DNA from 2 places in the Pseudoclavibacter sp. RFBI5 genome. Region 1 is predicted to be linked to the other one. Evidence: predicted binding sites of a transcription regulator. Region 1 holds the regulator's gene; the other holds the start of a gene.
The links. The regulator LexA, encoded in region 1, represses DNA repair genes until DNA is damaged. The targets are predictions, from matches to a motif close to TCGAACANNTGTTCGA.
Positions count from the first base shown of each region.

Region 1 (7,209 bases):
GAGCCGCGAAGTACCCGACGCGGGCGCCAGCGAAGGCGAACGCCTTGCTCATGGTCCTCGAGACCACGAGCCGCTCGCGACCCGGGAGAAGGGAGAGCGCGGTCTCCCGACCATCAGGGAGGAACTCGGCGTAGGCCTCATCGACGATCAGGATGCCGTCGGTCGCGTCGTACGCAGCCGCGATCACGTCGAGATCGGTGACGGTGCCCGTGGGGTTGTTCGGCGTGCAGATGATGGTGATGTCGGGGCGCTCTCGACGAAGTGCCTCCGTGACGAGGTCCGCGGTCAGCGCGAAGCCGTCAGCGCGTGACACCGGAATCCATTCGGACCCAACCCCTCTGGCGAGAAGGGGGTACATCGAGTAGCTGGGTGTGAAGCTGAGCACGCTGCGCCCGGGGCCACCGAAGACCTGCAGCAGCTGCTGCATGATCTCGTTCGAGCCGTTGGCGGCCCACACCTGTTCGGGACCGATGCCCCGGCCCAGGTAGACGCTCAGCTGCTCGCGCAACTTCGTGAACTCGCGGTCCGGGTAGCGATTGAGTCCGGGGAGCTCGCGGGCGATCGCCTCGATGATTCGCCTGGCCACGACCTCCGGCACGGGGTGCGGATTCTCGTTGACGTTGATGGCAACGCGCACCGGCTGCTGCGGCGCTCCGTAGGGGGTGAGTCCGCGGAGGTCGTCACGGATGGGCAGGTCTTCGAACGAGGTCACCGCACAAGCCTACGACGCGGTCTGCGCCTGGAATGGGCTGTGGACTCAGTCGAGTGGGAGGGCGAGGCGCTGCCCGGCCTGAACCGTGCCGTTCTCAAGAGCGTTGAGCTTGGATATCTCGACGATGACGTCGCGGATATCGGAATCGCCCGCGACCTCCTCGGCGATGCCCCAGAGCGTGTCGCCAGCGCCGACGGTGACGTACTCGAACTCGACGCCTGCGGCGTCGCTCGAGGCCGCCGCGGAGTTCATGTGCGTGGCCCCGAGGGCGATGGCTGCGGCGACGGGCAGCGCAGCGATGGCGAGCAGGACACGACGGCCTCGGACGGTGAGGCGGAGTGGTGCAACGGCAGTGGTGTTCATGATTCCTCCTGATTCGTCCACATCTTCGAGTGGTCGAATGTATGTACTGAATATAGCTACGAACAAAGTGCCAAGTCAAGGCTTCCAGTTCGAATCTCTCGAACTTTCATCCACAACACTCGAAGAAATGTTTCGTACCTGCGTGCACCCTCGGTAGGGTTGGCGCTATCAGGCAGTGCATCACCTGCCACCGACATTCCGTGTCGGAGAGCGGACGGAGACGACATGGCCAAGAAGCCAGCGAGCGACATCTACAGAAAACTGACCGAGAAGCAGGAGCGCATCCTGACCTGCATCATGGAGTCGGTGCGCACGCGCGGGTACCCGCCGAGCATGCGCGAGATCGGCGACGAAGTCGGCCTCGTCTCCTTGTCGAGCGTCACCCACCAGCTCGGCCAGCTGGAGAAGTTCGGCTACATCAAGCGCAATCCGGGCATGCCCCGCGCCCTCGAGGTGCTGGTGCACTTCGACCACACCGACGATGGCGATTCCAACGAGACGGCTGAGGCCGCGTTCGTCCCGGTGGTCGGCAGGATCGCAGCCGGCATCCCGATCACGGCGGAGCAGCAGGTCGAAGACGTCTTCGCGCTCCCCCGTCAGATCGTCGGCAAGGGAGAGCTCTTCCTGCTGCGTGTCGTTGGCGAGTCGATGATCGATGCTGCCATCTGCGACGGCGACTGGGTCGTCGTGCGGTCACAGCGCAACGCGGAGAACGGCGACATCGTCGCCGCGATGCTCGACGGAGAAGCCACGGTCAAGACCTTCCGCAAGCGTGACGGCCACATCTGGCTGCTCCCCCGCAACAGCGACTTCGAGCCCATCCTCGGCGATGAGTCCGAGATCCTCGGCAAGGTCGTCGCTGTCCTCCGCTCCATCTGAGAGCAGCCGGAAGCACCGGCGCCTGCACACGTCAGCAGATGCAGAAGAGCGGCGAGCCCGATGGGCTCGCCGCTCTTCTGCATGCCTCCCTCAGGAGGACTGAGGCGTATGCGTCAGCCTGCGACCGCGAACGCCTCGAACAGTCCGAGCTGGTCGGGGTGGACCCGGGCCTTGAGCCGCGTGCCGCTCTCCACGTGCTCGAGCTCGAGCACGGCACCTCGCTCGTGCAGGTAGGAGACGAGATCGCCGCGCTCGAAGGGCACAAGGACCTCGATGGTCACCTCGGGGGTTGGCAGGAGCTCGGCGATGCGCCCGAGCAGCAGGTCGATGCCCTCACCCGTGTGCGCGGAGACGAAGAGGCCGTCGGGGGCGAGCCCCTGGAGCTCGAGGCGTCGATCGCTATCGACCAGGTCGGCCTTCGTGAAGACCACGATCTCGGGAACATCGTGGGCTTCGACCTCTCCGATGACGTCTCGCACCGTGGCGAGCTGCGCGGCGGGATCCGGGTGGGAGGCATCGACGGCATGCACGATGACATCGGCAGCCTGCAGCTCCTCGAGCGTCGAGCGGAAGGCTTCGACCAGCTGGTGGGGCAGGTTACGCACGAAGCCGACCGTGTCGGCAATCGTGTAGGGGCGGCCGTCTTCCGTCGCCGCCTTGCGCACCGTCGCGTCGAGGGTCGCGAAGAGAACGTTCTCGACCAGGACGCCCGCATGCGTGATGCGGTTGAGGAGGCTCGACTTGCCGGCGTTCGTGTACCCCACGATCGCGACGGCCGGAACCTGGTTGCGCTGTCGGGTCGCGCGCTTCACGTCACGCGAATCCTTCATGTCGGCGATCTGGTGGCGAAGCTTGGCCATCTTCGTGCGGATGCGCCGACGGTCGAGCTCGATCTTGGTCTCTCCAGGGCCTCGTGACCCCATGCCGGCACCGCCGGAGCCGACCTGGCCACCGGCCTGCCGGGACATCGACTCGCCCCATCCGCGAAGGCGCGGGAGCATGTACTCCATCTGCGCCAGCTCGACCTGCGCCTTGCCCTCGCGGCTCTTGGCGTGCTGGGAGAAGATGTCGAGGATCACCGCGGTGCGGTCGATGACCTTCACCTTGATCTCGTCTTCGAGCGCGCGACGCTGGCTGGGCGCGAGCTCGGTGTCGGCGACCACCGTGTCGGCTTCGAGCGCCGCGACGATCTCCTTGAGCTCAGCGACCTTGCCTCGGCCGAGGTACGTGGCGGGGTCGGGGTTCGGCCGACGCTGCAGCACGCCGTCGAGGACGACGGCTCCCGCAGTTTCGGCGAGCGCGGCTAGCTCCTGCATCGAGTTCTCGGCCTCCTCGAGGGAGTTCCTGCGGTAGACGCCGACGAGCACGACCCGCTCGAGGCGCACCTTGCGGTACTCGACCTCGGTGACGTCCTCGAGTTCCGTTCGCAGGCTCTCGACTCGTCGCAGCGACTGCCTGGCTTCTCGTTCGAGCTGGTCGCCGTCGGCCTCGCCGTCATAGCTCGTGCTGGCGCCGTCCTGCAGCGCCTGCGCTCTGCCGGAGGAGAACAGGGTCATCGTGGCGCCCGGTTCCTTCGCGGCTCGGAGGATTCGGTCGATCGCGTCGTTGCTCTCGCCTGGAGGAGTCTCAGAATCTCGCATATTCGTACTATTCTACGCCGGTGCTAGCGTCTAGGGGTGACCGCTCAGCATTACTTCTCAGCAACCCCGGACGGGCCTCTCGAGCGGCGACGCGTCGTCGCCAACCTCCGGGGCCGAACGGTGACCGTCATCACGGCAGGCGGTACCTTCAGCCCTGAGCACGTGGACCGCGGCACCCAGGCGCTCCTGCACGCAGCACCCCCGCCGCCCTCGACCGGAACCGCGCTGGACCTCGGGTGCGGCTGGGGACCGATCGCACTCGCACTCGCACTCGAGTCGCCCGAACTGGACGTGCGGGCCGTCGACGTCAACGAACGGGCGCTGCTGCTCACCGGTGAGAACGCGCAGGCCCTCGGACTCGACAACATCACGCCGACACGCCCCGAGGATGTCCCCGAGGACACGACCTTCGACCTCATCTGGTCGAACCCGCCCATCCGAATCGGCAAAGAGGCCCTGCACGAGCTGCTCTCCGCGTGGCTGCCGCGCCTCAGCGCCGAGGGAGAAGCCTGGCTCGTCGTCGCCAAGAAGCTCGGCGGCGACTCACTGCAGTCCTGGATCGCGGCGCAGTTCGGACCAGAGCTGTCCGTCGAGCGGCACTCGACGGACGCGGGCTTCAGAGTGCTGCGGGTGAGGCGAGTTCGCTAGCGAGCTCGTCCTCGATACTGCCCGTGAAGGCGATCTCGGCCGGCCCCGCCAGGAAGACATGCTCGACGCCGTCGACAGCTCCGACCGTCACCTGCAGCACACCACCCGGCACACCGACCGACCAGGCATCCGGCGCGCCAGCGCCCGCCCAGTAGCGAACCGCCAGTGCTGACGCGACGGCCCCGGTGCCGCAGGAGAGGGTCTCGCCGACGCCCCGCTCGTGCACGCGCATCCGGATGTGCCCGACGCCGTCCTGCACGAGCTGGTCGTGCGGGACGACGAACTCGACGTTGGCTCCCAGCTCAGGGGCTGGATCGATGAGCGGTGCATGGAAGAGCTCGAGCCGCTCGAGCTCTTCCTCGCTCGAGAGCGCGACGACGACGTGAGGGTTTCCGACATCGATCCCGAGCCCCGGGCGTGAGACGCCGATGTGCGGGACGGTGACGAGCGGCTCGCCACCTTCGAGGCGCCACGGCCCCATGTCGACCTTGAAGCCCGTGCCGTCTCGCTCGACGACCCGCAGACCGGCACGCGTGCCGATCTCCAGCCGGTCACCCGCCTCAAGGGTCACCAGCCCTGTTTCCGTGAGGAAGCGCGCGAACGCGCGCACCCCGTTGCCGCACATCTCCGCGATCGATCCGTCGCCGTTGCGGTAGTCCATGAACCATTCGGCCAGGGGGTGGGCTGCCTGCAGCTCGCGCCCTTCAGCGAGGTTCTGCGAGCGAACCGCTCGGATGAGACCGTCTGCGCCGACACCGAAATTGCGATCGCACAGCCGCGCCACGCGCTGAGGCCCGAGGTCCAGCTCCCCGTCCGGGTCGGAGACGAGGACGAAGTCGTTGCCGGTGGCCTGCGCCTTGGTGAACGCGAGTTGTGTCATGGGGCCAATGCTACGGAACTCTCGATCCCCGTGTGCGCCGTGCGTGGTCTCCCGGTCAGAGTCCGGCGGCCTGGAGGATGCGCTGCGCTGCGAACCCCTCCCCGCTCTGGGCGCGGACCGCGCTCTCGTAGCGTCGGAACCAGGAGACCTGGCGCCTGGCGTACTTCCGGGTCAAGAGCTGCGCCTCTGCGATCGCCTCGGCACGGCTCATCTCGCCCCGAAGCTCCGCGAGTGCCTGCTGGTACCCGATCGCGCGCTTGGCGGTGCCGCCCTGCTCCAGCCCGGCCTCGGCAAGCGCCTGCGTCTCCTCCAGCAGCCCCGACTCCCACATGCGCTCGACGCGGGCGTCGAGCCTGGGGGTGAGCACCTCCCGGTGCTCTTCGACGACGGCGAACGTCACGTCCCGCCATCTGGCTTCCTGGTCAGGCAGCTGAGCGCTGAACGGCTCCCCCGTGACCTCGATCACCTCGAGCGCCCGTACGAGGCGCCGTCCGTTGCGCGCGTCGATGGTGGCCGCGGCCTGGGGGTCGAGTGCACGGAGCCGCGCGAAGAGCGGACCGGGACCCTCGAGCTGCAGCTCCGCCTCGAGTTCGGCTCGCACGGCGGGGTCGGTCCCTGGAAAGCGCAGATCGAAGCAGACGGCCGCGATGTAGAGCCCAGAGCCCCCGACGAGGATGGGCACATCTCCCTCGGCCTCGATCTCCTCGATCAGCCCTCGAGCCCGCTCTTGATACCAGGCGACACTCGCGTCTTCCGTGACATCGAGCACGTCGAGCAGGTGATGCGGCACCCCCTCACGGTCTTCGGGGGCGAGCTTGGCGGTTCCGACATCCATGCCCCGATAGAGCTGCATGGCGTCGGCGTTGATGACCTGAGCTCCGCGCCCGGAGGCACGCAGGCGGGCGGCGATGTCCAGCGACAGCTGCGACTTCCCCGTGCCGGTTGCTCCCCCGATGGCGATGAACACGCTCAGCCGCGCCGGATCGTCGGGAGTCCGAGCGAGACGCGAGCAGGTGCCCCGGCCGGCGCGGGGACTGCGCAGCTCTCGGCAAGCGAGCGGTCCCAGGCGTCCCCCGCTCTCGTGCGACGGACGTCGAGGCGGCTCGATGTGGCATCTGCGACGAGGTGGAACGATGCCGCTCCCGTGATCTCAGCGGTGACGACATCACCGGGTCGTGGACGTTCTGCGCCGTCTGGGAGCGAGAAGTGCACAAGCCGGTTGTCCTCCGAGCGTCCCGACATGCGGTGTGTCTCGTCGTCCTTCTTGCCTTCTGCTGCGCTGACCAGGATGCGCTGGACGCTGCCGATCAGCTTCTCGTTCTCTTCCCGGCTGATGCGATCCTGCAGCTTCATGAGTCGCTCGTAGCGCTCCTGCACGACTGCCTTCGGCACCTGATCGGGCATCGTCGCGGCCGGGGTTCCTGGCCGGATGGAGTACTGGAAGGTGAATGCGCTCGCGAATCTGGACGCCTCGACGACACGCATCGTCTCTGCGAAGTCTTCCTCGGTCTCGCCGGGGAAGCCGACGATGATGTCCGTCGTTATCGCGGCGTGAGGCATCTGCTCGCGGACGCTGTCGAGGATGCCGAGGAACTTGGCGCTCCGATAGGAGCGCCTCATGGCCTTCAAGATGCGGTCGGAGCCCGATTGCAGCGGCATGTGCAGCTGGGGCATCACGTTGGGCGTCTCGGCCATGGCATCGATGACGTCCTGCGTGAAGGCCGCCGGGTGCGGGCTGGTGAAGCGCACCCGCTCGAGCCCATCGATGTTGCCAGCGGCACGGAGGAGCTTGCTGAACGCCTGCCGGTCGCCGAACTCGACTCCGTACGAGTTGACGTTCTGCCCGAGGAGGGTGACTTCGATGGCGCCATCGTCGACGAGCGCCTGGATCTCGTTCAGGACATCGCCTGGCCTGCGGTCCTTCTCCTTGCCCCGCAGAGATGGGACGATGCAGAACGTGCAGGTGTTGTTGCAGCCGACGGAGATCGAGACCCACCCCGAGTAGGTCGAGTCACGCTTCGTCGGAAGTGTGGAGGGGAACACGTCGAGGGACTCGAGGATCTCGAGCTGTGCTTCCTCGTTGTGGC
Region 1 covers NZ_PSYA01000008.1:110,108-117,316, reverse strand. Annotated here, with positions in the region: gene C5E06_RS06520 (histidinol-phosphate transaminase) at 1-712, opposite strand, end outside; gene C5E06_RS06515 (LysM peptidoglycan-binding domain-containing protein) at 758-1,075, opposite strand; gene lexA (transcriptional repressor LexA) at 1,301-1,954, shown strand; gene hflX (GTPase HflX) at 2,068-3,594, opposite strand; gene C5E06_RS06500 (class I SAM-dependent methyltransferase) at 3,631-4,242, shown strand; gene dapF (diaminopimelate epimerase) at 4,211-5,122, opposite strand; gene miaA (tRNA (adenosine(37)-N6)-dimethylallyltransferase MiaA) at 5,178-6,095, opposite strand; gene miaB (tRNA (N6-isopentenyl adenosine(37)-C2)-methylthiotransferase MiaB) at 6,092-7,209, opposite strand, start outside.

Region 2 (7,209 bases), on a different contig from region 1:
CGATCTCGCCGCTGGGCTCGGCGAACGCGTCGCGCTGACGCGCGGCGCGGCGGCCCTCGGCGCCGTCGTGCTCTGCGGCGCCGCCACCGCCGTCACGGGCCCCATCGCGTTCGTCGGCCTCGTCGTGCCGCACGCCTGCCGCCTCATGTTCGGCGTCGACCACCGCTGGGTGCTGCCCTTCTCCGCCGTCGTCGGCGCCTCCCTGCTGACGGGGGCGGATGTGCTCGGCCGCATCCTCACCCGCCCGTCCGAGATCGACGTGGGCATCATCACGGCCATCATCGGAGCCCCCATCTTCATCTGGATCGTCCGCCGCTCGAAAGTGCGCGCCCTATGACCGCGACCCGCCCTTCGGGCTCTGCCGCGCCAGCCTCCTCGCCGACCTCGCTCGCCCCGGCCTCCCCGAACTCCGTCATCGAGGCGACAGCCCGCGCCGTCGCGCGCAGCCGCGGCCGACGCAGCGCGCGACGCCGACTGCTGATGCTGGTGCTCGTCGCTCTCATCCTCGTCGTCTTCGTCGTCTCGCTCATGGTCGGACAGACCTTCTACGGCCTCGACCAGGTCATCGCCGTCGTCCTCGGCCAGGACGTGCAGGGCGCGACCTTCACGGTCGGGCGGCTCCGACTCCCGCGTGCCGTACTCGCGATCCTCGCCGGCCTCGCGTTCGGCCTCGCCGGCGTCACCTTCCAGACGATGCTGCGCAACCCGCTCGCGAGCCCCGACATCATCGGCATCTCCTCCGGCGCCAGCGCGGCCGCGGCCTTCGGCATCGTCACGCTCTCGCTTGGCGCGAGCGAGGTGTCCTTCTTCGCGATCTTCGTCGGCCTCGGCGTCGCCATCCTCATCTACGTCCTGTCGTTCAAGGGCGGCGTCACGGGAACGCGCCTCATCCTGATCGGCATCGGCATCGCCGCCATGCTCGACAGCATCACCAACTACGTGCTCTCGCAGGCCGCCCAGTGGGACCTCCAGGAAGCGCTGCGCTGGCTCAACGGCAGCCTCAACGGCGCATCCTGGAACGCCATCCTCCCGGTCGCGATCTCGATCGTCGCGCTCGTCCCGATCCTCCTCGCCCAGAGCCGCAGCCTCTCGGCAACGCAGCTCGGCGACGACACCGCAGCGGCCCTCGGGGTGCGCGTCAACCGCACGAGGCTCATCGTCATCGTCACCGCCGTCGGCGTGCTCTCGTTCGCGACAGCCGCCGCGGGCCCCATCGCCTTCGTCGCGTTCCTCGCCGGACCCATCGCCGCCCGGCTCTTCGGCGGAGGCGGATCACTCCTCATCCCCGCCGGCCTCGTCGGAGCCCTCCTCGTGCTCGTCGCCGACCTCGTCGGCCAGTTCCTCCTCGGCACCCGCTACCCCGTCGGCGTCGTGACCGGCGTGCTCGGTGCGCCGTTCCTCATCTACCTGATCATCCGCACGAACCGCGCGGGAGGCTCGCTATGACCGCAGACCACACCCTCATCGTCGAGCAGCTCAGCCTGGGCTACGGCGACCGAGTCGTCATCGACGAGCTCGACCTCCTTGTGCCGCCAGGCAAGGTCACGGCGATCGTCGGTGCGAACGCGTGCGGCAAGTCCACGCTGCTGCGCTCCATGTCGCGGCTCCTCACGCCTCGCGACGGGCACGTCCTCCTCGACGGCAAGGAGGTGCACAGGACACCCGCGAAGCAGCTCGCTCGCATCCTCGGGCTCCTCCCCCAATCCCCGATCGCCCCCGAGGGCATCACGGTCGCCGACCTCGTCGGCCGCGGTCGCCACCCGCACCAGAGCATCCTCTCCAGGTGGAGCCACGACGACGACCTCGCCGTCGCCGCCGCCCTCGAAGCGACCGAGACGACGGCTCTCGCCGACCGCCACGTCGACGAACTCTCCGGCGGGCAGCGGCAGCGAGTGTGGATCGCGATGGCCCTCGCCCAGCAGACCGACCTGCTGCTGCTCGACGAGCCGACGACCTTCCTCGACGTCAGCCACCAGATCGAGGTGCTCGACCTCCTCACCGACCTCAACCATGCCCGCGGCACGACCATCGTCATGGTGCTCCACGACCTCAACCTCGCAGCGCGCTACGCCGACCACCTCATCGCGCTCGCCGACGGCGGACTGCACGCAGCGGGCGAGCCCGGCGACGTCCTCACGGTCGACACGGTGCGCGCCGTCTTCGGACTCGAGAGCCTAGTGGTGCAGGACCCCGTCTCCGGCCGGCCGCTCATGGTGCCCATCGGTCGCCACCACTCGGCGGATGCACCCGTCACGCATCCCGAAGGTTCATCCGCGACAATTGGGGCTCGAACACACGCGTGATCGAGCGGGACCACACCCCGCTCTCTCCGCCGAGACGAAGGACAGGGTGCCGACCGTGAGCGATGCAGGCGTCGAGATCCTCGCTCCCCTCGGGCACCCGGAAGAGGTCGAATCCGGCAGCACGCCCAATGCGCAGCTCCCGGAACGCGCGGACGAAGCAGTCCCAGCCGGCTTCCCCTCACCCGCCCAGGGCTACTACTCCGGCCCCGTCGACCTCAACCGGCACCTCATCAACGACCCCGCCGCGACCTTCATCGTCCGCGTCAGCGGCGACAGCATGATCGGGGCCGGCATCTTCGACGGCGACGAGATCATCGTCGACCGCTCCCTCGAACCGCACGACGGCAACGTCGTCATCGCCGTCGTCGACGGCGAGCTCACCGTCAAGCGCCTGCGCTTCGAGCACGGCCGCGTGCGCCTCGCGCCCGAGAACCCCGCGTACGCCGACATCGTGCTCGAAGAGCTCAGCGAGCTCACCGTGTGGGGCGTCGTCACGAGATGCCTCCACCGTGTCTGAGATGACGGACGCGACGCGCGACTCGACCCAGGCCTCGCCGCTGGCGCTCCGGCAGCCCGCGATCGCCATCGTCGACGCCAACAACTTCTACGCATCCTGCGAGCGCATCTTCGACCCCAGCCTCGAAGGCAAGCCCATCGTCGTGCTCTCCAACAACGACGGATGCGTCATCGCGCGCTCCGAGGAGGCGAAAGCCGTCGGCATCCCGATGGGCGCCCCCTGGCAGGCCATCGCCCCGGAAGCCGCGATGAAGGGCGTCGTCGCCCGCTCCAGCAACTACGAGCTCTACGGCGACATCAACGCCCGCACCATCGAGCTCCTCGGCCGCTACACGCCATCGCAGGAGGTGTACTCGATCGACGAGAGCTTCATCCGGCTGCCAGGCGACCGCCGGGAGGCCCTCGCCGTCGCCCGCGAGATCAGGGTGGCGATGCGGAAGCTCATCGGCATTCCCGTCAGCATCGGGATCGCCCCGAGCAAGACGCTCGCCAAGCTCGCCAACCGCGGCTCCAAATCCGAACCATCGCTCGGCGGCGTCTGCCATCTCGGCGCCTACGGGCGCGAGCAGCTCAGCGGGATCCTCAGCACCATCGACATCGGCGACGTCTGGGGCGTCGGGCGCAAGATGGCCGCGAAATACGTGGGCCTCGGCATCCGCACCGCCCTCGACCTCCGCGAGTCCTCGCCCACCGCCATCCGCCGCCGCTACGGCGTCGTCCAGGAGCGCGTCGTCCAGGAGCTGCGCGGCATCGACTGCCTCCCCATCGACGAGGTCCCGTCGGAGCGCGAGCAGATCCAGTTCTCCCGCTCCTTCGCAGTGCCCATCTCGACGGTGCAGGAGCTCGAGGAGGTGCTCTCCGTGTACACGCAGCGCGCCTCCGCCCGGCTCCGCGCGCAAGGCTCGCTCACGCGGGCCATGAGCTGCTACGCGGCGACCTCCCCCTTCCGCGAAGGGCACGAGTCGCACGCCGTGTCCGTCGCCTTCCCGGAACCCACCGACGACCCGGTCGTGCTCTTCCGCGCAGCCGCCACCGCCCTCGGCCCGCAGCTGCGAGCCGAGCTGAAGTACGTGCGCGTCGGCGTCTCGCTCTTCGAGTTCGTCGCGCGAGACTCGTACGCGGCGCTCGACATCTTCGACGAGCGCGGCGAAGACAGGCGCGTGGGCGAGGCCCTCGACGCCGTCGCCGCGAAGTTCGGCCAGGAATCGCTTGGGCTCGGCATCGCCGGCCTCCGTAGCGGGCGGAGCTGGACCATGCGCCGCGACATGGTCTCACCCCGCGCAACCACCCACTGGGACGAGCTGGCGGTCGTCAAGGCGGAGTGAGTAGCGCAGTTCTCGGTTAACGTGAATTCTTGTTTTTAGCTCGCTGGATAGAACACATGTACCAACAACTGCTGAATGAAGTGCGCGTCGTATCTGGGGACAGACTCACTGAACCGCCAGCCGCACCCCAAGTGCTCCGAGAAAGTTATCCACCACCCTCTCGAATGCCGGTGGTCGTTCGTAGACTTTGGGCATGCAGCAGCGCGACAGACACGAGGGGTTGGGCACAGGGCCGAGCCCGGTTCCGGATCCGGGGTTCGACCCTTCGGACCCGGCTTCTGTCGCGGCTCGACGCTCGGAGATCCTCGCGATGGAGGAAGCAGCCGCGGCGATGCTCGCGGCCGGCACCGCCCTGCAACTGCGAGCCCACGCCGCCGCCTACGACTTCGGGCACGCCCTCGATGTCGCCGAGGGATGCGCGGAATCGGCCATGCACGTGCGATCGATCGCGAACGAGGTCGGCCTGCTCGTGAAGCTCGCCGCCGGCACCGCCCAGGGACACCTCGCGTCAGCATCGGTGACGCTGCGCGAGTTCCCGGCCCTCGCCCTCGCGCTCGAGAGCAATGCTGCGACGCCCGCGCAGGTGCACAAGCTCGTCGAGACCGGCCTGAAGATCAACCACGACGACCCGGCCGAGCAGACCCACCGGCGGGGCGAGTTCGTCCAGGTCATGCTGCAGCGCGTGCGCCGCGAGCCGCTCCCGCCGGCAGCGCTGCAGCACGCGGCCGAGCGCGTCGCGGAAGAGCTCACCGGGGAGTCCATCGAGCAACGCCACGAACGCGCCAAGCAACGGCGCCGCGTGAGCGTCGAGGACCTCGGCGACGGCATGAGCATCCTGCGGGTACTCATGAGCTCGTTCGTCGCGCACGCGATCCGCGACCGCGCGCGCAAGCAGAGCAAAGCCATCATCAGAGCCCGCCCAAAGCCCAGCATGCAGACCCCCGAGAGCAGCGAGATCGGAGACGCGGCAGCGCTCGACGAGCGCACCCTCGACCAGGTCATGTCCGACGTGATCGCCGACCTGCTCCTCACCAGCGACCCCACCGTCTCGAGCGCCGCGAAGGGCATTCAAGCCACCGTGCAGCTCAGCATCCCCATCACGACACTCCTCCCCGACCCGGCCAGGCCTGCACGCGCCCCGGCGCTGCTCGAGGGCATGTCCCCTATGCCCATCGAAGACGCGAAACACCTCGCCGCGACCGCACCCGCCTTCATCCGCCTCCTCACCCACCCCATCACCGGAGCACTCCAAACCGTCGACTCCTACACCCCCACCGCGGCCATGCGCGCCTTCCTGAAAGCCCGCGACATCCACTGCCGCTTCATCGGCTGCCGCCAACCCGCCACGAACTGCGAACTCGACCACACCATCGACCACCAATACGGCGGCACAACCGCCACCTGGAACCTCAGCGACTTCTGCAAAAACCACCACATCATCAAGCACCACACCGCCTGGACCGTCACCCAACACGACGGCGGCACCCTCGAATGGACCACCCCAAGCGGAAAAACCTACACAGACCACCCCGAACCCCACGGCCCCACCTTCACACCCACCGACCAACTGCCCTGGCGGCGAGGCGGCAAACCGCCCCGCGAACGAGACGAGGATCCCCCGCCCGCGGCACCCAGTGCCCCTGCGGAGCCACCGTTCTGACTCGACTCCACTCGAGGGTTGAGGAAGGGGTCCGTCGGCGTGCCGCCTGGGCCGTCGGCCCGCCGGCTTTACCCGGGAATAGGCGAGAAAGGGGCCCTGTTGCATTGCGTGTGACGACAGCAGCGCAGAACACATCTCAGGCCGCATCGACCCAGGCTCCGATTCGCATCGACATCTGGTCGGACATCGCCTGCCCCTGGTGCTACATCGGCAAGCGGAAACTGGAGAGCGGCATCGAGCAGTTCTCCGCGTCGGGTGACGCCCCGGCCGTGGAGATCGAATACCACAGCTACGAGCTGTCCCCCGATACGCCCATCGACTTCCACGGCTCGACCACCGAGTACCTCGCCGAGCGCAAGGGGCTCCCCGTCGTGCAGGTCGAGCAGATGCTCGACCGCGTCACCGGCATCGCGAAGGACGTCGGCCTCGACTACGACTTCGACTCCGTCCAGCATGTCAACACCGTGCGCGCGCACGAGCTCATCCACTTCGCGAAGGCCAACGGTCGCCAGCTCGACGCGAAGGAGCGCCTCCTCAAGGCCTACTTCGTCGAAGGACGCGACCTCAGCGACATCGCAGTGCTCGCCGACCTCGCCGAAGAGCTCGGCCTCGACCGCGCCGCTGCCGTGCACGCGCTCGAAGAGCGAGTCCACCACGACGATGTCCTCGCCGACCAGCAGCAGGCGCAGGCGTACGGCATCCAAGGCGTCCCGTTCTTCGTCATCGACGGCAAGTACGGCGTCTCCGGGGCCCAGGAGGCGGCGACCTTCGCGGATGTCCTGAACAAGGTCACCACCGACCGCGACAACACGACCGCGTGACCGACCACTTGACCGACGGCGTGAACGAGTCCGCCACCGCCACGACCGACGCCCCCACTACTGCTGCGGCCGTGGATCCAGCTGCGGCGGCTCCGGAGACGGCGACGGCGACTCCAGGTGCAACTGCGGATGCGGCCGCGACTGCGGGCTCGGGCACGGGCACTGGCACTGGCACTGGCACTGGCACTGGCACTTCGAGCGTGAGCACGGGCACTCTGAGCGCTTCAGGCGTGACGCCAGCTGCAGTGGACGCAAACTCGGACGCCGCTCCGGGCTCCGTTCAGGCAGGCGGCTTCACGATGCTGGGGGACGCAGGCATCGCCTGCGAGGGCGACGCCTGCCTGATCTGAGCAGAGCAGGGCAGAGCAGAGCAGAGCAGGGCTGCGTCCCGCACAGCAGCTCTGCTCTGAACTCCCCCGCCGCCGAGTCTGCAGGAAGAGCGCGAGTTGGCCCCGGCGCGCGTCTCCGCTCCTGAGCGGCGCGGGTGCTCCGGTGTGATGGACTCTCCCCATGGGATTCACGAGTTTCGTCGCCGTAGGTGACAGCTTCACCGAGGGCGTGGGCGATGAGCTGCCGGATGGCCG
Region 2 covers NZ_PSYA01000010.1:123,037-130,245, reverse strand. Annotated here, with positions in the region: gene C5E06_RS07565 (iron ABC transporter permease) at 1-337, shown strand, start outside; gene C5E06_RS07560 (iron chelate uptake ABC transporter family permease subunit) at 334-1,446, shown strand; gene C5E06_RS07555 (ABC transporter ATP-binding protein) at 1,443-2,303, shown strand; gene C5E06_RS07550 (LexA family transcriptional regulator) at 2,359-2,820, shown strand; gene C5E06_RS07545 (Y-family DNA polymerase) at 2,822-4,144, shown strand; gene C5E06_RS19595 (HNH endonuclease signature motif containing protein) at 4,338-5,804, shown strand; gene C5E06_RS07535 (DsbA family oxidoreductase) at 5,915-6,625, shown strand; gene C5E06_RS18940 (hypothetical protein) at 6,622-6,975, shown strand; gene C5E06_RS07525 (SGNH/GDSL hydrolase family protein) at 7,136-7,209, shown strand, end outside.
Region 2: a site for LexA is predicted at 4,193-4,208, ahead of C5E06_RS19595 (HNH endonuclease signature motif containing protein). Genes of this name have one in related genera too.